DNA from 3 places in the Kitasatospora sp. NPDC028055 genome. Region 1 is predicted to be linked to each of the others. Evidence: riboswitches for the same ligand, from Rfam matches in the RefSeq annotation. Region 1 holds a riboswitch; each other region holds the start of a gene.
The links. Region 1 has a riboswitch for cyclic di-AMP ahead of AB0F71_RS11525 (transglycosylase family protein). Riboswitches for the same ligand answer to the same signal wherever they lie in the genome.

Region 1 (7,141 bases):
GGTCGATGCCGGTGACGGACCCGGTCAGCACCTCCGCCTGCTTGAGGGTCTTGCGCAGCGGCGCGACGAGGTTGCGGGGCGCGACGTTGCCGCCGGCCGCCTCGGGGAGGAAGGGCAGGTACGTCATGTACGACCGCGGGTCGACGACCGTGACGGTCGCTTCGCCGTAACGCATCTTCTTGAGGATGCGCATCGCGGCATACAGGCCGACGTAACCACCGCCGACAATGAGGATGCGAGGACGCTCCGTGGTGCTCATATCCGAAAGTATCCAGCACCGTCCGGAGCAGCCTTCGTGAGCCCGGTCACAAGCTCATGGACACCCCGTGCTACACTCCGCGCCCACAAAAACCGGCCCGGCGCACCGGCTCACGACCCTCGACAGCCCCCCGCGAACGTGCGCCGGAGCACTACCCGGCTGAGCAGCAACGATCCGTACAGCGCCCGGGTTCCCGCTCGTGATTTCGATTTTCAAACCTCGGACGAGCCCTGACCTGCGATCCAAGGGGCCGTTCGACCGGAGGGCCTTCGGTCTCACAATTCGGGCGTAGCGGGCCACGGGGTGCGACGAAAGGCTGGATCGCCATGTGAAGAAATTCACGAAGGTTCTCGCACGCACCCGGGCGTGCCCCGGCCCCGGCACCCCGAAAGGGGCGTCGGGGCCGGTGGGGTAAGGCCTGAGGGTGGTCAGGAGGCCGTACTCCAGGCGATGCCGTCCAGGATGTCGTGCTCGCTCACGACCACCTCGGCGGCGCCGGTGCGGTCCATGATCTCCAGCAGTTCCAGCGCGCCCGCCGCGATCACGTCCACCCGGCCCGGGTGCATCGACGGGATGGCCGCGCGCTCGGCGTGGGTGGCGGCCAGCAGCTCGCGGGCGATCTCGGCGACCCGCTCGCGGCTGATCCGGGAGTGGTGGATCCGCTCCGACTGGTACGCGGGCAGGTCCTGGGCGATCGCGGACACCGTGGTGACCGTCCCGGCCAGGCCCACCAGGGTGGCCGCACCGGTCAGCGGGACGACCTCCTCGGCCTTGTCCAGCTCGGCCCGCACGTGCGCCCGGGCCTCGGCGATCTGCTCCTCGGAGGGCAGTTCGGCGCCGCCGAAGTGCCGCTCGGTCAGCCGCACGCAGCCGATGTCCACCGAGCGCGCCGCCTGGACCTCCGCCCCGCCGAGCACGAACTCGGTGGAGCCGCCGCCCAGGTCGAAGACCAGGTAGGGGGCGGGGAACTGCCCGCCGGCCAGCTCCTTGGTGGCACCGACGAAGGACAGGTGCGCCTCCTCCTCGCCGCTCACCACCTCGGGCTCGACGCCCAGGATGTCGCGCACGCCCTTGACGTACTCGTCGCTGTTCTCGGCGTCCCGGGAGGCGCTGGTGGCGACGAAGCGGGTGCGCTCCGGGCCGACGCCGAAGCCCGCGATGACCTCCCGGTACTCCCGGCAGGCGGCGAAGGTGCGCTCCAGCGCGTCCGGGTGCAGCCGGCCGGTGCGGTCGACGCCCTGGCCCAGCCGGTTGATGATCATGCGGCGGTCGAGGTCGGTGATCTCGCCCGTCTCCGGGTCCAGGTCGGCGACCAGCAGCCGGATCGAGTTGGTGCCGCAGTCGATCGCGGCCACCCGGGTCGTGCTCACTCGGACTCCTGCTCCGCCGCCGCGTCCTGCGCCGCCGCGGCTTCCTGACCCGCCGTGGTCTCCTCGGCGGCGCGCTTCTTCGCCGCCCGCTCGGCGGCCTTCTGCTGCTTGGCCGCGATCACGGCCTCGTGGTCCTGGTCCTTGGCGCGGTTGCGGGCGACCCGCTCACCGGCGGCCTGGACCTCGGCCGGGGAGACGCACGGGCCCTTGGCCCACCAGTCCTCCAGCATGCCGATCGCCTCGTCGCCGAGCGGGTTGACGCCCTCTCCGGCCGCCAGCGAGTGGCCGACCAGCACGTGCAGGCACTTCACCCGGTCCGGCATGCCGCCGGCGCTCGGGAAGCCCTCCAGCACCTCGATCGCGTCACGCCGGGCGATGTAGTCCTCGTGCGCCTTCTGGTAGGCGGCGGCCAGCTCCGGGTCCTCGGCGAGCCGGGCCGTCTGATCCTTCATCACACCCTCCGCCTCCAGGGTGCCGATCAGCGAGGCGGCCTTGGGGCAGGTCAGGTAGTACAGCGTCGGGAACGGCGTGCCGTCCGGCAGCCGGGGGGCCGTCTCCACGACGTCGGGGTTGCCGCAGGGGCAGCGGTGCGCCACGCCGCGCAGGCCGCGCGGCACCCGGCCGAGCTGGGCGGCGATGGCCGCGACGTCGGCGTCGGAGACGGCGGGGTGGTTCTCAGTGGTCATGGGGGGTGGGGTCTCCAACGGAGGACGGGGGGAGCGGACGGGGTGCGGCGGGAGCCAGCGCGACGGTGTCGGCGGCGTCCACCGAGTCCCAGATGCTGGTGTACCAGGGCTTGGCGGCCTTCGCCGGGCCGGCGGCCGCGTCGGCGGCGGGAGCGGCCGAACCGGCCGGGGCGGAGGGCTGGGCGGCTGGACCGGCCGGGTCCACCGCGATGTACGGGGTCTCCCCCGGCACCGCGTAGTGCAGCCGGGCGCGGGCCTGCGCCTTGACGTACTCCGGGTCCTGCCAGCGTGCCTTGTCCCGGCGCAGCTGGTCGACCTGCTGGCGCGCGTGGTCGGCCTTCGCCCGCTGGGCGGAGATCTCGGCGCGCTGGGAGATGAACTGCCGCGTCGGGTAGGCCAGGATCGCCACCAGCGAGCAGAGCACCAGGACCAGGACGGTCGCCCGGCTCGTGAACCGAGGCCGGGCCGCCAAGCCCGGGATCCTCCAGCCAGCCATCTCCCGTATCCCCTCCTGGTCGCGACGGTGCCCCGCCGTCCACCCTACGGGGTGAGCGGCGGGGCACCGGTCAGGCGTGCGCTACCGGGGGCCTCGGGCCCCCGGCGGCCGGGCCGGACGTCGCCCGGCCCGGGCGTGCTCAGCCCTCGTGCTTGAACCGCGGGAAGGCGCCGCGGCCGGCGTACTCGGCGGCGTCGTCGAGGATCTCCTCGATGCGCAGCAGCTGGTTGTACTTGGCGACGCGCTCGGAGCGGGCCGGGGCACCGGTCTTGATCTGGCCGCAGTTGGTGGCGACGGCCAGGTCGGCGATGGTGACGTCCTCGGTCTCGCCGGAGCGGTGCGACATCATGCAGCGGTAGCCGTTGCGCTGGGCCAGCTCGACGGCGTCCAGGGTCTCGGTCAGCGAGCCGATCTGGTTCACCTTCACCAGCAGCGCGTTGGCGGTGCCGGTCTCGATGCCCTTGGCCAGGCGGGCCGGGTTGGTGACGAACAGGTCGTCGCCGACCAGCTGGACCTTGTCGCCCAGCTTGACGGTCATGGCCTTCCAGCCGTCCCAGTCCGACTCGTCCAGCGGGTCCTCGATGGAGACCAGCGGGTAGGAGGCGACCAGCTCGGCGTAGTACTCGATGAGCTCGGCGGAGGTCAGCGCCTTGCCCTCGAACTGGTAGGCGCCGTCCTCGTAGAACTCGGAGGCGGCGACGTCCAGGGCGAGCGCGATGTCGCGGCCGGGCACGTAGCCGGCCTTCTGGATGGCCTCGGTGATGAGGTCCAGGGCCTCGCGGTTGCTGTCCAGGTTCGGCGCGAAGCCGCCCTCGTCGCCGAGGCCGGTGGACAGGCCGCGCTCCTTCAGCACGCCCTTGAGGGTGTGGTAGACCTCGACGCCCCAGCGGACGGCCTCGGAGAAGGACTCCGCGCCGATCGGGGCGATCATGAACTCCTGGATGTCGACGTTGGAGTCCGCGTGCGAGCCGCCGTTGAGGATGTTCATCATCGGGACCGGCAGGACGTGCGCGTTCGGGCCGCCCAGGTAGCGGAACAGCGGCAGGTCGCTGGCCTCGGAGGCGGCGTGCGCGACGGCCAGCGACACGCCCAGGATGGCGTTGGCGCCGAGCGAGGACTTGTCCGGGGTGGCGTCCAGGTCGAGCATGGCCTGGTCGATCAGGCGCTGCTCGGTGGCGTCGTAGCCGACCAGCTCGGGGCCGATCTGCTCGATGACGGCCAGGACGGCCTTCTCCACGCCCTTCCCGAAGTAGCGGTTCTTGTCGCCGTCGCGCAGTTCGAGCGCCTCGAAGGCGCCGGTCGAGGCACCCGACGGAACAGCGGCACGACCCGTGCTGCCGTCGTCGAGGCCGACCTCGACCTCGACCGTGGGGTTGCCGCGGGAGTCGAGGATTTCACGGGCTACGACGACATCGATGGACGGCACGAAGCATCTCCTTGCGGAAGCAGGGTCCGGCTGCGGGTGGTGCCGTCGGCCGGACGATTGCGGAGTCGTTACGACCAGAGCCTAACCGCCCGGGCTCCCGGGGCCACGTCGGCCTGGGCTGCGTCTCACCGTGTGGCCCGGCTACCCACCGGTAGTTCACCTGCTCGTCCCGGCGCGTCCCACCGGGGCGGGCGGACGCGGACGTAGGGGGCCGCCGGGCGCGGCCCCCTACCTGTCCAGCGTGTCGTCACCTGTCCAGCGTGTCGTCCGCCGTGGAAACGGTCCGGCTCAGCCCAGGTGCAGGACCTGGCCGGGCACGATCAGGTCCGGGTTGCCGCCGACCGTGCCGCGGTTGCCGTCGTACAGCGCCTGCCAGCCGCCGGACACGCCCTGGGCGGTGGCGATGCCCGACAGGGTGTCGCCGTCCCGGACGGTGTAGTCGTGGCCGGTCGTGGCGGCCGGGGCCTGGGCGGCCCGCGGGGCGGCGTGCTTGGGGGCGTACTGCTGCGCCGACGGGTCGGCGGGCTTCTCGGCCTGCTTCGGCGCGGCGTGCTTCGGCGCGTACTGCTGGACCGGCTTCGACTGGGCGGGCTTCGCGGCGGCCTTGGGAGCCTGCTGCTGGGCCTGCTGCTTCTGCGGCTTGGCGTCCGAGGAGGTGTCCACCTCGGCCGAGGCGCCGCCCTTGCTCAGGCCGGCCTTCTTGGAGCAGACCGGCCAGGCGCCGGGGCCCTGCGAGGCGAGGACCTTCTCGGCGACCGCGATCTGCTGCGCCTTGCTGGCCTGGTTGGCCTGCGCCGCGTACGCGGTGCCGCCGTACGCCTTCCAGGTGCTGGGGGTGAACTGGAGGCCGCCGGAGAAGCCGTTGCCGGTGTTGATGCTCCAGTTGCCGCCGCTCTCGCACTGGGCGACGGAGTCCCAGACGGAGGCCGGGGCGGCGGAGGCACCGGTGGCGGTGAGGAGCGGCAGTGCGAGTCCGACGCCGGCCACACCTGCGACGGCGATGGCCTTCTCGGCCTGGGTGCGACGACGATGACGGCCAGTTCCAACGAACAGCATGAAGGTCCCTCTCCGCACGCCTGCGAGGTGAGCTGTCGGGTTCGGACCGGGAGGTGGCCCGGCCGCCGTCTGCGGAATCGATTCCGCGCGGGCGGCTTCACCCCGAGCCGTGGAGGAACGGCAACAAACCTGGTTCCCCCGCCCCTGCCCAGGGTTCTGGTCGGTTTCCCGTGACGCGGCGGGCAGGATTCGGCGTCCCGCGCACGAGGTCCGCAGCTGCGAACTCCACGGAGACTAGACAGATCCTCAGACGAATCACAAGCTCATATCACCGACATCACACCAGAATTACGGCCCGTGTTCGATCGCCTACCAACGGCGGGTCTTTGTCCGGTTTGATGGGCGTTCATACCGCCGCTGGTGGCCGGTTCCGGATGCCCCGTCAGCGTGTCGCCGGCTCAGGAAGGCCGTGCGGCGACCTGAGCTCCGGACTGAATTCGACCGGAAGTTCGCGCAATCCACGCATGATCAGGCCACCCCGCCAGCGCAGATTCTCCGGGCTTTCGGCCAGTCGCAGATCGGGCAGCCGGGAAAGCAGCGTGGCCAGCGCGGACCGCCCCTCCAGCCGGGCCAGCGGGGCGCCGATGCAGTAGTGGATGCCGTGCCCGAACCCCAGGTGGGGGTTGTCGCTCCGGGCCAGGTCGAGGGTGTTCTCGTCGGAGAACCTGGCCGGATCGCGGTCCGCCGCCGCCAGCACCACCAGCACCGGATCCCCGACCGGGATCTCCACCCCGCCGATGGTCAGCGGACGGGTCGCGAACCGCCAGGTCGCCAGCTCCACCGGCCCGTCGTAGCGCAGGAGTTCCTCGATCCCGGTCTCCAGCAGCGCGGTCTCGCCGCGGGCCACCGACTCCTGCAGCAGGGCCCGCTGCCCGGGATTGCGCAGCAGCGCGTACGTGCCGTTGCCGATCAGGTTCACCGTCGTCTCGAACCCGGCGAAGAGGAGGATGAAGGCCATCGCGGCGGCCTCGTTCTCGGTCAGGTGCTCGCCGTGGTCGCTCGCCCGGATCAGGCCGGAGATCAGGTCGTCCCCGAGGTCCGCCCGCTTGCGGTGGATCAGCTCCAGCAGGTACGCCCGCATCCGCTTCACCGCCCGCCCCACACCGCCGCGTTGGCCGCCCGCTTGGCCCGGCTTGGTGTGGCGCAGCATCATTCCGGCCCAGTCGCGGAAGTCGTCCTGGTCCTCGGCCGGCACGCCCAGCATGTCGCAGATCGCGTAGATGGGGAGCGGGAACGCGAACTCGTGGATCAGGTCCGCCGAACCGCGCTGCGCGAAGCCGTCGATCAGCCGGTCGGTCAGCTGCTGGACCCGCGGCTCGAACTCGGCCACCCGGCGCGGGGTGAACGCCTTCGCCACCAGGCGGCGCAGCCGGGTGTGGTCCGGCGGGTCGATGTTCAGCAGGTGGGTCATCAGGTCCGCCTGCCGCTCCCCCGGGATGCCCACCCGGCCGGTGCGGTGCGCCTGCTCGCTGTGGTGCGCCGGGTTCTTCGACAGCCGGCTGTCCGCGAGCGCCTGCCGGGCGTCCGCGTAGCGCGTCACCAGCCAGGCCTCCACCCCGCTCGGCAGCTTGGTGCGGTGCACCGGCGCGTGCTCGCGCAGCCAGGCGTAGGCGGGGTACGGGTCGGCGGCGAACTCCCAGGTGAAGAGCTGCGGGTCGGGCTGGGCGGCGGGCTGGGCGCCCTCGGGCTGAGCTGGCATGGGTCGACCGTAACCGCTGGACCGGACGGGCCCGGACCACCGGCGGACGCGCCCCCGCCACCGGCCGGAGGTCACCGCCGCGACCGGCCGGAGGTCACCGCCGCGCGAACCGTCCGTGACCGGCACGCGAGCGGGACGCCGACACTCCG
Region 2 (7,141 bases), on a different contig from region 1:
CCAGTTGGCCGAGGTCCTCGGCGTGCACAAGACCACCGTGCTCCGACTGCTCCAGAGCCTGGAGGAGGAACGGTTCGTCTACCGCGACGCGGCCTACCGCTACCACCTCGGCGCCGGCCTGTTCGCCCTGTCCGGCCTCGCCCTGGAGCAGCGCGGCGTCCGCCGGATCGCCGCCCCGCACCTCGCCGAGCTGAACTCCGCCACCGGCCAGACCGTGCACCTGGCCGCCTACGAGGGCGGCGAGGTGGTCTACATCGACAAGTTCGACTCCCGGCACCCGGTCAGGATGTACTCCCGGATCGGCCTGCGCGCCGCCCTGCACAGCGCCGCCGTCTCCAAGGTCCTGCTGGCCGACCTCCCGCTGCCCGTACGCCGCCGGGTGGTGGCCGGGATCGACTTCACCCCGCACACCGAACGCACCCTCACCACGCCCGAGGCGCTGCTCGCCGAGCTGGAGAAGGTCGCCGCCCAGGGCTGGGCGCAGGACCACGCCGAGCACGAGGCCTTCATCAACTGCGTCGCCGCCCCGATCCGGGACGCCAGCGGCCGGGTGGTCGCCGCCGCCTCCATCTCCGTCCCGGACGTCGTCCTCCCGTACGAGCAGGTGCTGGACCTGCTCCCGCAGCTGCTCGCGACGGCCCGGGCCGTGTCGGCCGACTGCGGCTGCCCCGACCACAATTGACGAACCGCCCCAACCACAATTGACGAACCGTCAGCTAACCTTCACCACCGCAAGGAGCCCCGACCCCGATGTCCTCCGACAAGATCGAGATCCGCACCGACGGCGCCCCGGCCCCCGCCTGGATGTTCTCCCAGGGCGTCCGCAAGGGCCCGATCCTCCAGGTCTCCGGCCAGGGCCCGCAGGATCCGGCGACCGGCGAGTACCTCCACCACGGCGATGTGAAGGCGCAGACCCGCCGCACCCTGGAGAACGTCAAGGCCATCGTCGAGGCCGGCGGCGCCACCATCGAGGACGTGGTGATGTTCCGCGTCTACCTCACCAAGCGCGCCGACTTCCCGCTGATGAACGAGGTCTACGCCGAGTTCATCGAGGAGAACGTCAAGCCCGGCGGGGTGAAGCCGTGCCGCACCACGATCTTCGTCGAACTGCCGCAGGAGCCGATGCTGGTGGAGATCGACGCCCAGGCCGTCATCGCCTGACCCGCCACCACGACGCCCCGGGGATCCGGACGCCACCACGCGTCCGGACCCTCGCCGCATCTCCGCCCCCCTTCACACCTCCACGTCCCCACGCGCCCACTTGTCACACCTCCAGAGGGAGATTAGGTTAGGCTCACCTAACAAACAGGAGGTCCGTCCATGAGCCTCACCGCCGGCGACGCCGAGGTGCCCGAGCCCACCACCGCCGAACGGGTCCGCAGCCTGCTCAGCGCGACCTCCTCGCTCACCGTCCGCGCCCTCGGCGAGCGCCACGACCTGGACACCCCGGTCTCCGTCCACGGCTCCCGACTGCGCCTGCGCGCCCCGCTGGACGCCCCGCTCGTCGCGGCCCTCGCCAGCGCCACCGCCACCGACGGCCTGGCCGTCGTGCTCGACGTCACCGACGTCTCCCCCGTGGCGGTCCGCGACCGCATCCGCGCCCGGCTCACCCTGGCCGGCCGGCTGCACCTGGCCCACCTCGCCGACGACGGCCTCAGCGTCCACCTGCGGGTCGACGTCGCCCACGCCGTCCTCGCCACCCCGTACGGCACCGGCGCGCTCACCGCCGCCGACCTCGCCCTCGCCGCCCCGGACCCGCTGGCCCGGCACGAGGCCGCCCTGCTCACCCACCTGGCCGACGACCACGCCGACGCCCTCGACCTGCTCACCCGGCTGCTCGACCCGGCGCTGCTCACCCACGGCCCGGACGTCCGCCCGCTCGCCCTGGACCGCCACGGCCTGGTGCTGCGTCTGGACCACTCGCACGGCCACCGCGACGTCCGCCTGGTCTTCCCCGAACCCGCCCGCGACACCGAGGACTTCGGCCATCGGATGCACGACCTGCTGACCGCCGCCGAACACGACCTCCCGGCCCGCCGGAACTGACCCCCGCCCACCCCGGCCCGCCGGAACTGACCCCCGCCCACCCCAACCCGCTCCCCGAGCCGGGAAACGGCAGCGGCCGGCCCGGCCGTACGAGAGGTATCCCCGTACGGCCGGCCGGCCTTGGGCGTGTCCCGCGCCCAGGTCCACTGGTGCGGCGATCACCCGGTCGAGCGGTCACCCGACATGACCATCCCGGGCGGTCGATTCGCCCCGCATCAGCGGTGGTTCACACGTTCCTGCGGAAGGACCAGCAGGGTCAGAGCGCGACGCCGTGCGCCCGCAGGTAGGCGACCGGGTCGATGTCCGAGCCGTACTCCGGACCGGTACGGATCTCGAAGTGCAGGTGCGGGCCGGTCACGTTGCCGGTCGCACCGGAGAGGCCGAGCTGCTGGCCGACGGTGACGGTCTGACCGATGCTCACGCCGATCGAGGACAGGTGCGCGTACTGGGCGTACTTGCCGTCGGCGAGCTTGATCTCGACCTCGTTGCCGTAGGCGCCGCCGTTGCCGGCCTTCACCACGACACCGTTGGCGACGGCGCGCAGCGGGGTGCCGGTGGCGGCGACGAAGTCCTGGCCGGTGTGGTGGCCGGAGGCCCACATCGAGCCGGCCACGCCGTAGGCCTCACCCAGCACCGGGTTGGCGAGCGGGGCGACGTAGCCCGAGGTGGCGGCGACCGGGGCGGCGGTGACGGCCTGGGCCGGGGCGGCGGTCTGAACCTGGGTCTGCAGCTGGGCGCCGGGCTTGGCGGCCTCGGTCCGGACCTGCACCTGGGTGTCCGCGGCGGCGGAGGTGTCCTGGCCGGCCGGAGCGGCGGGCTTCGCCGGAGCGGCGGGCTTGGCCGGGGCAGCGGGCTTCGCGGCGTCAGCGGCGTGACCGGCGAGGGTCAGCTGCTGACCGGGGAAGATCAGGTTCGGGTTGGCACCGACCACCGAGCGGTTCTGCTCGTACAGCGCCTGCCAGCCGCCCTCGACGTGCTTGACGTCGGCGATCTTCGACAGGGAGTCACCGCTGACGACGCGGTAGCTCTGCTGGGCGGCCGGGGCGGCAGCCGGAGCGGCGGCCTCGGAGGCGGCCGGAGCGGTGGTGGCCGCCGGGGAGGTGTGCGCCTGGGCGCTGATCGCGGTCACGAGCGGCAGGACGAACGAGGCGCCGGTGACGGCGGTGGCGATGCCGATGCGGGCGGCACGGGGCAGGGCGATACGACGAGCCTGTGCAGGCATGGAATTTTCCTCTCCGACGCCTGCGAGGTGAGCTGTCGGGTTCGGGCTGGAGTTGCCCGGCCGCATGCGCGGCTTCACCCCAAGCCGGCCCTGGTGGTCCGCGCCCGAAAAGGCGCGAACTCCGGTCCGGCGACTTACCTGTGGGTCCCCCGCTCCTGCCGTACAGAGTTCGGTGCGAGCCACCGGGCAGCGGCAGGACTCGGCGTTCCACCCGGTGGATCCGTCCGGACTGGCCGGGCGGTCGCTGAACTAAAACTCATCCGTTCGGGTGAAGCAATGTCGATCTCTTGAATCGGCAACAAACTGCACCGCCGCCGTCACCCTCCGGATGATCCCCTGCACGATCAGTGCACGATCCATTCACCCGGCGCCACTGATCCACCACCCTGCGCCGCGGGCACCACCCCCGTGCGACCGTCCGTTCACGCACCGCCACCGACCGACACACCACCCGGTGACCCTTGTCACGTGCGCCCCGGCGGGCGCAGGATTCGGCCCGTGGCCACCTCTCAAGCCGGCACTCTGCGCCTGGGCACCGCGCAGGGCCGCTGGGTACTCCTCGCGACCGTGCTCGGCTCCAGCATGGCGATGCTCGACGGCACCGTCGTCAACGTCGCCCTGCCGCGGATCGGCGCCGACCTCGGCGCCTCCCTCGCCTCCCTGCAATGGACCCTGAACGCCTATCTGCTCACCCTGGCCGGTCTGATCCTGCTCGGCGGCGCCCTCGGCGACCGCTACGGACGGCGCCGGGTCTTCCTGATCGGCGTGGTCTGGTTCGCCGTCGCCTCCGCGGCCTGCGCCGCGGCCCCGACCATCCACGTGCTGATCGCCGCCCGCGCCGTCCAGGGCATCGGCGGGGCGCTGCTCACCCCGGGCTCGCTCGCCATGCTCCAGGCGGTCTTCCACCCGGACGACCGCTCGGCGGCGGTCGGCCTCTGGTCCGGCCTGGGCGGGGTGTCGGCGGCCGTCGGCCCCTTCCTCGGCGGCTGGCTGGTGGACGGCCCCGGCTGGCGCTGGATCTTCCTGCTGAACCTGCCGCTGGCCGCCGCCGTGATCGCGGTGACCTCCCGTTACGTCCCGGAGAGCCGGGACGAGTCCGCCACCGGCCGCTTCGACGTACCCGGCGCCCTGCTCGCCGCCCTCGCGCTCGGCGCCGTCACCTACGCGCTCACCGCCGCCGGGGAGGGACTGTCCCCCGCCGTCTGGGTCACCGGTGCGCTCGGGCTGCTGCTGGCCGCCGCCTTCGTGGCCGTCGAGCGGCGCGCACCCGACCCGATGCTGCCGCTCGGACTGTTCTCCTCCCGGCTGTTCACCGCCGTGAACCTGGTCACCCTCTGCGTCTACGCGGCGTTCAGCGGGGTGTTCTTCCTCCTGGTGGTGCAGTTGCAGATCGTCTCGGGCTTCTCCCCGCTGGTCTCCGGCTTCGCCCTGGTGCCGATCACGCTGCTGATGCTGACCCTGTCCGCGCGCGCCGGGCGGCTCGGCAAGCGGATCGGCCCGCGCGTCCCGCTCACCGTCGGCCCGCTGCTGTGCGCCGCCGGGGTCCTGCTGATGCTGCGCACCGGCCCCGGCTCCTCCTACTGGGCGGACGTACTGCCCGCGGTCGCGGTGATGGGCTCCGGGATGACGCTGCTGGTCGCACCACTGACCGCCACCGTGCTGGCCGCCGTCGAGGTGCGGCACGCGGGCATCGCCAGCGGCGTCAACAACGCCGCCGCCCGCGCGGCCGGCCTGCTCGCGGTGGCCGCCCTGCCGGCCCTGGCCGGACTGAGCGGCGACGCCTACCGGGTGCCGTCCGCGGTGGACTCCGCCTTCCACACCGCGATGCTGATCTGCGCGGGCCTGCTGGCCGCCGGCGGGCTGATCGCCTTCGCCACCGTCCGGGGCAACGTGCTGGCGCCGGAGGAGGAGCGCCCGGTGGCCGAGCCGAACTGCGACTGGCCCTGCGCCACCACCACCCCGCCGCTCGACCCGGGCCGCCCCCGGACGCACGAGGGCCCCGCCACCGGAACGGCGGCAGGGCCCTCGTCGGAGAACTGACGCCAGGTCAGTTCAACGGAGTGTCAGAGGATGTCACCCGGAGCGTACTTGGCCGCCTCCGGGTAGGCCGCCGCGACGGCCTCCACCTGGCGGACGACCTCGGCGACCTGCGCCCCGGCCGCACCGGTGAAGGACAGCCGGTCGGCGAGCAGCGCGTCCAGCGCGGCCCGGTCCAGCGGGATCCGCTCGTCGGCGGCGAGGCGGTCCAGCAGCTCGTTCTCCCGGGCGCCGGCGCGCATCGCCAGCGCCGAGGCGACGGCGTGCTCCTTGATGACCTCGTGGCCGGTCTCCCGGCCGACGCCCGCGCGCACCGCGCCCATCAGCACCTTGGTGGTGGCCAGGAACGGCAGGTAGCGGTCCAGCTCGGCCTCGATCACGGCCGGGAAGGCGCCGAACTCGTCCAGGACGGTGAGGAAGGTCTCCAGCAGGCCGTCGAAGGCGAAGAAGGCGTCCGGCAGCGCGACCCGGCGCACCACGGAGCAGGAGACGTCGCCCTCGTTCCACTGGTCACCGGCCAGCTCGCCGGTCATCGACGCGTAGCCGCGCAGGATGACGGCCAGGCCGTTGACGCGCTCGCAGGAGCGGGTGTTCATCTTGTGCGGCATCGCGGAGGAGCCGACCTGGCCCTCCTTGAAGCCCTCCGTGACCAGCTCGTGGCCGGCCATCAGGCGGATGGTCTTGGCCAGGCTGGACGGCGCGGCGGCCAGCTGGACGAGGGCGGTGAGCACCTCGAAGTCCAGCGAGCGCGGGTAGACCTGGCCGACGCTGGTCAGCACATGGTCGAAGCCGAGGTGGCCGGCGACCCGGCGCTCCAGCTCGGCCAGCTTCTGGGTGTCGCCGCCGAGCAGGTCCAGCATGTCCTGGGCGGTGCCGACCGGGCCCTTGATCCCGCGCAGCGGGTAGCGGGCGATCAGCTCCTCCAGGCGGCGGAAGGCGACCAGCAGCTCGTCGGTGATCGACGCGAAGCGCTTGCCCAGGGTGGTGGCCTGCGCGGCCACGTTGTGCGAGCGGCCGGCCATGACCAGCTCGGAGTGCTGGGCGGACAGCTTGGCCAGGCGCACCAGGACGGCGACCGTGCGGTCCCGGACGTGCTCCAGGGACTGGCGGATCTGGAGCTGCTCGACGTTCTCGGTCAGGTCCCGGGACGTCATGCCCTTGTGGATCTGCTCGTGGCCGGCGAGCTCGCTGAACTCCTCGATCCGGGCCTTCACGTCGTGGCGGGTGACCCGCTCACGGGCGGCGATCGAGCCGAGGTCGACCTGGTCGATCACCCGCTCGTAGTCGGCGACGGCATTCGCGGGCACCTCGACACCGAGGTCCTGCTGGGCCTTCAGGACGGCGAGCCACAGGTGGCGCTCGAGGACCACCTTGTGCTCGGGGGACCACAGCTGGGCCAGGGTCGCCGAGGCGTACCGGGAGGCCAGGACATTGGGGATCTGGGGCTTCGCGCTCACGCTTCGCAAGCCTAACAGCCGAGGTCACGCCCCCTGCAGCCGCCAACGCGCTACGCCCGTAGAGCCTTGGCGCTACTGCGGCGCAACCGTCCGGCCGGCCAGCACCGGCAGGACCTGCCGGCAGATCGAGTGCAGGGCGATCCGCTGCTCGTCGGTCATCGCCTCGAAGGCCTGGTGGGTGCGGGCCATCTCGCCGCGGATCCGGTTGAGGATCTCCCGGCCCTCGGCCGTGATCACCACGATCTTCACCCGGCGGTCACCGGCGGCCGCCTCCCGGTTGGCCAGGCCCAGCGTCTCCAGCCGGTCCACGATCCCGGTCACGTTCGACGCGTCGCAGCCCAGTCGCCCGGCCAGCGCGCGCATCGGCACCGGCTCCTGC
Region 3 (7,141 bases), on a different contig from region 1:
TGAGAAGCCTGAGAACCCTGAGAAGGAGGACGCCGACGGGGCCCGTGCCCGATGGGGGAGGGCACGGGCCCCGCCGGTGACCGGACCGGGGGCTCACATGTGGGTGCCGCCGTCGATCCGGAGCTCGGTGCCGGTGACGAAGGCGCCGTCGTCGGAGGCCAGCATGGCGATCACGCCGGCCACCGTGTCCGGGCCCGCGAAGCCGTGGCCGAGGGCGGGGGAGAGCTTGGCCAGCAGGCCGAAATCGGCGTCGGCGGGCAGGCCCGGGTTGTTGGTCATGCCGCTGTCGATGCTGCCAGGTGCGACGCAGACCGCGCGCAGGCCCTGCTTCGAGTACTCCGAGGCGATCGCGTGGGTGAAGGACTGGATGCCGCCCTTGGTCGCGGCGTAGGCGGCCATGTAGGGGTGGGCGAAGCTCGCGGAGGTGGAGCTGAAGTTGACCACCACGCCCTTGCCGGTGGCGAGCAGCGCGGGGAGCGCCTCGCGGGTCATCAGGAAGGTGCCGGTCAGGTTCACCGCGAGGAGCTTGTTCCAGAACTCCAGGGTGGTCTGGTGGGTGTGCGAGGAGCGGAGGATGCCGGCGGCGTTGACCAGGACGTCCAGACCGCCCAGGCCCGCGACGGCCTCGGCGACGCCCGCCACCACGGCGGCCTCGTCCGAGATGTCCAGGACCTGGATCGTCAGGCGGTCGGCGGTGCCCTCGGCGGTCGCGCGGTCCAGGGTCTTCTTCAGGCCGTCCTCGTTGACGTCGACGGCGACGACCTTCCCGCCCTCGGCGAGGATCCGGTGCACGGTCGCCTGGCCGATGCCAGAGCCGCCGCCGGTGATCAGGACGTTCCGTCCGCTGAAGCGCTCCATGGTGGTCCTCCTTCGTTCGTGGTCTCTCGACCTCAAGAGACACGGTACGTCCATATGGCATGTTGTGCCAACAAGGCTTGATGTGCCACTCGGGCGCGATGTGCCGTGACCTTGATCGCTTGCGTACGCTGGCCCCTGTGACCGGACGCCCGACCCTGACCCAGCGCCGCCGTGACGCCACCCGGCTGGAGATCGCCCGCACCGCCGCCGCGCTTTTTGCCGAGCGGGGCGCCGAGGCGACCACCGCCGAGGAGATCGCCGCCGCCGCGGGCATCTCGCTGCGCACCTTCTACCGCTACTTCTCCGTCAAGGAGGACGCCGTCGCCCCGCTGTTGGCGGCCGGCGGGCAGCGCTGGATGGACCTGCTGGCCGAGAGCCCGGCGGACGTACCGCTGCGTGAGGCGCTGGAGCGCTCGGCCGTCGAGTCGCTCACCCCGGCCGACGACGCGGCCGTCGAGGCGATGTACTGGACCCGCGACCTGCTGCGCGACCCGCGGCTGGACGGCACCTGGCAGAAGGTCCACGCCGGGTCGGAGGAGCGGCTGCGGGGTGTGCTGGCCGCCCGCTGTCCGGACGGCGTCGATCCGCTGGAGGTCCGGCTGGCCGCGGCTGCGGCCACGGCGGCGATCCGGGTGGCCCTGGAGCAGTGGGCGGGCTCCGACGCGGCTGTCACCGGCCCGGGCTCCCCGCAGGACCTCGGCGGCCGCTGCATGCGCGAACTCACGGTGGGGCTACGGCTGTGGGCTCAGCCGGCGGGGGACTAGCGGGCTGGCGGCGAGCGGGCGCAAGCGAACAGACGGCCGCGAACGGATAGCGGCGAACAGATGACAGCGAACAACTTTCGAAATCTGTTATCTGTTATCTGTTATCTGAAAGTTGAACTCTGTCATCTGTTCGCGGCCTGCCCACAGCCCCCGATCAGCTTCCTTACAGCTCCCGCTAGGGTTGGTGCTCGCGCCCCGGTGGGGGAACCGGGGTGACCTCCTCGGATGTCCCTGAACGGAGGGGTGGGAGTTCGAGGCGTGGGAGCAACTGGAAAATGGGTCTGACGAGCCACAAGGTGCTGGCACTGGCCGTGCTGATGGCGGTCGTGATGATGGTCGGCACGGTCTGGCTCTGGCCCAGACTCGCCCGGAAGAGCTGGCAGGCGGTGCTCGGCCGGATCGGCGCGCTGCTCGCCACCCAGCTGGCGGTGCTCGCCGCGCTCGGGCTGGTGGCGAACAACTACTTCGCCTTCTATAGCAGTTGGGACGACCTGATGGGCACGGGCAGCACCGGCCCGGTGGTCATCCACAACAAGGCGGACGCCTCCGGCCGACTGCTGGTCGAGACCATAGGCCAGGCCTCGGTCAAGGGCGGCGGCGCCATGGGCCGTGAGCCCAGCCAGTCCGGCGAGATCCGCAAGGTCCGGATCGACGGCAAGGAGAGCCGGCTGTCGACCGAGGGCTACGTCTACCTTCCGCCCCAGTACTTCCAGCCCGAGTACGCGCAGAAGCAGTTCCCGGCCGTGATCGTCAGCACCGGCTTCCCAGGAATCGCCGAGAACCTGATCACCCGCTTCAACTACCCGGGCGCCGCGCTCAAGCTGCTGCAGGAGGGCCGGATGCAGCCGACCGTCATGGTCCTGATGCGCCCCTCGCCCGCGCTGCCGCAGGACACCGAGTGCGAGGACATCCCCGGCGGCGCCCAGTCCGACACGTACTTCACCAAGGACGTCCCGTCGGCGATCCAGGCCAGCTACCGGGTCTCGACCGACCCGCAGGCCTGGGCCTTCATGGGCAACTCCACCGGTGGCTACTGCGCGCTCAAGCTGGCCATGCGCCACCCGGACGTCTTCCCGACCGCCGTGTCCCTCTCCGGGTACTACGAGGCGGCCGACGACCCGACCACCGGCGACCTCTTCGGCGGCAGCAAGCAGCGCCGCAACGAGGCCGACCTGATGTGGCGGTTGAAGAACCTGCCGCAGCCGAACGTCTCCGTGCTGCTGGCCGGCACCAAGAAGGGCGACGGCAACTACAAGCAGGACACCGAGGCGTTCATCGACGCCGCGAAGAGCCCGATGAAGGTCTCCTACAGCATGCTCGAGAACGGCGGCCACAACTTCGAGACCTGGAGCGCCCTGCTGCCGTCCTCACTGGAGTGGCTGTCCCAGCACCTCAAGGTCCCGAACCAGCCGGGCCACCCGGGCCAGACCGTCTGACGGCGCCGCCCGCGGAACGCGCAGGACACGCAGGACACGCAGAACGCACGGAACACACCGAACACACCGACCCCCCGGAAGCCGCGGCTCCCGGGGGGTCGGTCCGTTTCGGCGCCGGTCAGGCGACCCGCTCCAGCGTCCCGGTGTGCAACTGGCCGACCCGGCCGCCCTCGCCCTCGAAGGTCCAGAAGGCCCGTACGGTCAGCGCGTTGAGGTCCATCACGTGGCTGACGGTGATCCCGCTCTGTTCCGTCCAGCTGACGAAGTAGATCTCCGGTGCGACCTCGGCGACGTGCAGCCGCACGTCCTCCCACTGGCCCGCCGACTCACCGAGGCCCTCCCAGCGCAGCCGGGTGCCGTCGGCCGAGTAGGAGTTGCGGAAGGCCGCGCCGTTGTCGGCCCGGAAGACGTAGGTGCGGCCGGCGAAGGCGGGCAGGGGCGCGGGCGCGGTCATGGTGGGGCGGAACCTCTTCTCCGGAACGGCGGACGGGTCGTACGGCTCTGGTCGGTGCTCTTGTGCACCGTGGAAAATCCCAGGGCTCCAATTTATCCGACCGGGCGGATACGGGCGGCTCCACGCCACGGATGTCACGGTTCGGCGGTCACGGTTCGGCGGTCACGGTACGGTCCGCCACCGTCGTACCGCGTACAGTGTGCGGTCGGCAGTCCGGGCGGGCCGGACGGGGGGACCGGGCGGCGTCGACTCCGGTGATCAACTCGGCCACCACGCAGCGTCGTTGATCGACACCACTGTGAGCTGTGCGACAACCGGCTTGATCAGGTTGTCCGTCCACGGATGGCCTGCCTAGCCTGCACTCGTCGTCCGCCGTCGCGGACCCCGCCGCCGGGACGCCGAGTCCCGTCCACCCGCCGGCGAGTACCCGAGCACCACAGCGGACGGGAGCGGGGGAACCAAGGTCAGCGCCCGGCCCGTACGCACCAGCGTGCGGGTCGCGGCTAGGGGTGAAGCCGCTCCACAGGCGGCCGGGCAACTGCAGCCCGAATCCGACAGCTCACCTCGCAGGCGTCGCAGAGGATCCCCATGCACCAGCCTGCCCGGCGCCGTCGCGCGCCCCGCCACGCCCGTCCGTCCCACCGCGGCCGCAACGCCGCCCTCGCCACGACCGGGGCGCTCGCCATCACCGGCGCCGGCCTGCTCGGCCTGCCGTCCGTCTCCGGCGCCCAGGCCGCCACCGGCCCGACCGTCACCCAGGACCGGCTCGCCCCCGCCACCATGGTCGCCGGCAAGGCCGGCACCGCCTCGCTGGCCCTGCACTCCTCGGCCTGCTTCACCGCCAAGACCGTCGGCGTCGGCGTCCGTGACGCGCGCGGCACCAACCTGGACTTCCCGGGCAACGCGAGCAACGTGCAGATCTGCCCCGGCGGATTCAACTACACCAGCGCCGCCCGCACCCTGGCCGCCGGGACGTACACCCAGTTCGGTTTCTGGCAGGACCTCGGCGGCGCGTGGCACAACCTGCCCTCGCAGCAGCTGGTGGTCTCGGCCACGGGTACGCCCACGCCGGCCCCCTCCCCGACGGCGACCCCCACCGCGACCCCCACGGCGACCCCCACGGCGACCCCCACCGCGACCCCGACCAGCACCCCGACCGCCACGGCCACCCCGACGACCCCGGCGCCGTCCTCCCCGATCGCGGGCAAGTCGCTGACCTGGTCCGACGAGTTCAACGGCCCGATCAACTGGGGCCAGCGCTGGGTCGGTGACAAGAGCACCTCGTACAAGTACGGGAACCACAACCCGGACGACAACAAGCTCGACTGGCTGAACAAGAACAACGTCACCGTCGGGAACGGCGTCGCCACGTTCACCGCCACCCCGGGCGGCCCCACCCTGGAGAACGGCAAGCAGTCCTGGAACACCGGCTTCCTGACCACCGAGGGCTCCGCCGAGGGCTTCCAGGTCAAGACCGGCGACTACGCCGAGACCCGGGTCAAGCTGCCCGCCGGCACCGGCGCCTGGCCCGCCCTGTGGACCTGGAAGAACGGCAACGGGGAGATCGACTCCTTCGAGTACCACCCCGACAACCCGAACCTGCTGGAGCTGACCAACCACGTCAACCCCGGCAACCCCGACTACTACACCGATGCGAGCGCCGTCGCCGCCGACCAGTGGGTGACCATCGGCACCTACTACGGCGCCAACTCGGTGGACTGGTACGTCAACGGCGTCAAGGTGTTCTCGGACGGCAAGGGCGTCGGGGCCAACTTCTCGGCGTACCTGATCCTCAACCTCTCGGTGAGCGCCGGCAAGTACCACCCGGCGCCGCAGGGGAACGCCCCGATCACCATGGCCGCCGACTACGTCCGCGTCTACCGGTGACCGCGTCTGCCGGTGACCTCGTCTACCGGTAACCACCTGTACCGGTGACCACGTCTACCGGTAACCACGAGCCCGCCCCACCGGTCACCGGGATCCGGCAGCCGCTCGCCGGCGGCCGGTGACCGGTGGGGCGATCCGGCCGTCAGCCCTGGGTCGTCTCGACGACCCGAATGTCGAACGGCTCCCGGTGGCGGATGCCCCCCGGGTCGTCCGCGCTGCGCACCTCGACCGAGCCGCCCGCCAGGACCCCGAGCGGCAGATCGGGGGAGAGCACGACCGGGACGAGGGCGGTCGCGCTGCGCCCCTCCTTCAGCCCGGGGCCGAAGACGCAGCGCACCTGCCTGCCGCGTGCGACGACCTCACAGTCCGTTGGGTAGAACGGGGGGGCCGCGGTGACCCCGTTCGGGAGGGTGACCGTCACCGTGAACGGGGACACGGTGGTGTCCGGGCCCGCGTTGGCGACGAAGGCGTGAATGGTGGTGGTGCCGCCTGGCGACGCCGGGTCCGGGTCGATCCGGACCACCTCCAGGTGCGATGCGGACGGCTTGGCCACCACGGCCGGCAGCGTGGACGCCTCGGGCGCACCCGGCGCGACGACCCCAAGGTCCGGGCGTGGCACCGGGTGCCGCACCGCCCAGGACGGGCCGGCGGCCAGTGCGGCTGCCGCGCAGCCCGCCGTCACCGCCGCGACCCATCCGGCCCGGCCGCCCCATCCGACCTGGCCGACCCATCCGGCCCGGCCGATCAGGCCGATCCGGCCGAACCCCCTGCGCCCCGCGCCGCCCCGTACTCCGTGCTGTGCCACGCCGTTCACCCTGTTCCCGTGCTCCGGCGGCCCGCGCCGTCGCGGGCCGCGTCCGCCCCAGGGTGTCCGAGCCGCCGACGCGGCGGCGCCACAACTCGCCCACCGCCACTCGAACGGCGGGGCGCCGACATCGGCCCGATCGCTCTTGTCGAGGAAGGCTGTTGACTGATCGTCAGGGTGCCAGGACCTGCCCGAGCCGGGCCGCGATCTGGTGCATCACCGGTACCAGTGCAGACGCCCCGGCCTGTTCCTCCAGTGCCCGGATCCGGGCCTCCGGGCCGGACACCGAGAGGGCGGTGGGCGTGGGGGCGCCCGGGACGGCGAGGGCGATGCAGCGGACGCCGATCTCCTGCTCCTGGTCGTCGACCACGTACCCGCGCTCGCGCGCCTCGGCGAGCTGGTCCATCAGCGCCTGCGGGTCGGTGAGGGTGTACTCGGTGTGCGCGGGCAGCGGGTTGGGGCCCAGGACCGCACGCGCTTCGTCCTCGGGGAGCTGGGCGAGCAGCGCCTTGCCGACGCCGGTGCAGTGCGGCTGCACCCGTCGGCCGACCTCGGTGAACATCCGCATCGAGCGCCGCGACTGCACCTGTCCGACGTACACCACCTCGCCGCCCTCCAGCACCGCCAGGTTGGCGGTCTCGCCGGTGGCCTCCATGAGCTCGGCCAGGTACGGGCGGGCCCAGCTGCCGAGCAGTCGGCCGGCCGTCTCGCCGAGCCGGATCAGCCGGGGGCCGAGGGTGTAGCGCCGGGCGGTGTCCTGGCGGACATAGCCCTGCTGGACGAGGGTACGAACCAGTCGGTGGATGGTCGGCATCGGGAGGCCGGAGCTGGTGGAGAGCTCGCTGAGGGTGGCCACGCCACTCGAGTCGGCCAGCGCCTCCAGGAGTTGGAAGGCGCGCTCGACGGACTGCACGCCGCCGCTCGCGCGGTCGGCGCC

Region 2: another riboswitch for cyclic di-AMP. It lies ahead of AB0F71_RS32910 (LysM peptidoglycan-binding domain-containing M23 family metallopeptidase); the one in region 1 lies ahead of AB0F71_RS11525 (transglycosylase family protein).
Region 3: another riboswitch for cyclic di-AMP. It lies ahead of AB0F71_RS07815 (glycoside hydrolase family 16 protein); the one in region 1 lies ahead of AB0F71_RS11525 (transglycosylase family protein).

Annotation. Positions count from the first base shown of each region.
Region 1 covers NZ_JBEZXE010000007.1:147,924-155,064, forward strand. The annotation lists gene AB0F71_RS11500 (NAD(P)/FAD-dependent oxidoreductase) at 1-259, opposite strand, end outside; gene AB0F71_RS11505 (Ppx/GppA phosphatase family protein) at 688-1,629, opposite strand; partial or broken gene AB0F71_RS11510 (DUF501 domain-containing protein) at 1,818-2,333, opposite strand; gene AB0F71_RS11515 (septum formation initiator family protein) at 2,305-2,787, opposite strand; gene eno (phosphopyruvate hydratase) at 2,951-4,237, opposite strand; gene AB0F71_RS11525 (transglycosylase family protein) at 4,526-5,293, opposite strand; cyclic di-AMP (ydaO/yuaA leader) riboswitch at 5,295-5,465, opposite strand; gene AB0F71_RS11530 (cytochrome P450) at 5,676-6,992, opposite strand.
Region 2 covers NZ_JBEZXE010000048.1:33,933-41,073, reverse strand. The annotation lists gene AB0F71_RS32925 (IclR family transcriptional regulator) at 1-682, shown strand, start outside; gene AB0F71_RS32920 (RidA family protein) at 751-1,161, shown strand; gene AB0F71_RS32915 (DUF2470 domain-containing protein) at 1,321-2,046, shown strand; gene AB0F71_RS32910 (LysM peptidoglycan-binding domain-containing M23 family metallopeptidase) at 2,303-3,268, opposite strand; cyclic di-AMP (ydaO/yuaA leader) riboswitch at 3,271-3,453, opposite strand; gene AB0F71_RS32905 (MFS transporter) at 3,767-5,308, shown strand; gene purB (adenylosuccinate lyase) at 5,332-6,762, opposite strand; gene AB0F71_RS32895 (MarR family transcriptional regulator) at 6,835-7,141, opposite strand, start outside.
Region 3 covers NZ_JBEZXE010000004.1:105,809-112,949, reverse strand. The annotation lists gene AB0F71_RS07835 (SDR family oxidoreductase) at 94-858, opposite strand; gene AB0F71_RS07830 (TetR family transcriptional regulator) at 996-1,622, shown strand; gene AB0F71_RS07825 (alpha/beta hydrolase-fold protein) at 1,898-3,058, shown strand; gene AB0F71_RS07820 (phenolic acid decarboxylase) at 3,177-3,512, opposite strand; cyclic di-AMP (ydaO/yuaA leader) riboswitch at 3,935-4,098, shown strand; gene AB0F71_RS07815 (glycoside hydrolase family 16 protein) at 4,101-5,399, shown strand; gene AB0F71_RS07810 (hypothetical protein) at 5,542-6,204, opposite strand; gene AB0F71_RS07805 (IclR family transcriptional regulator) at 6,377-7,141, opposite strand, start outside.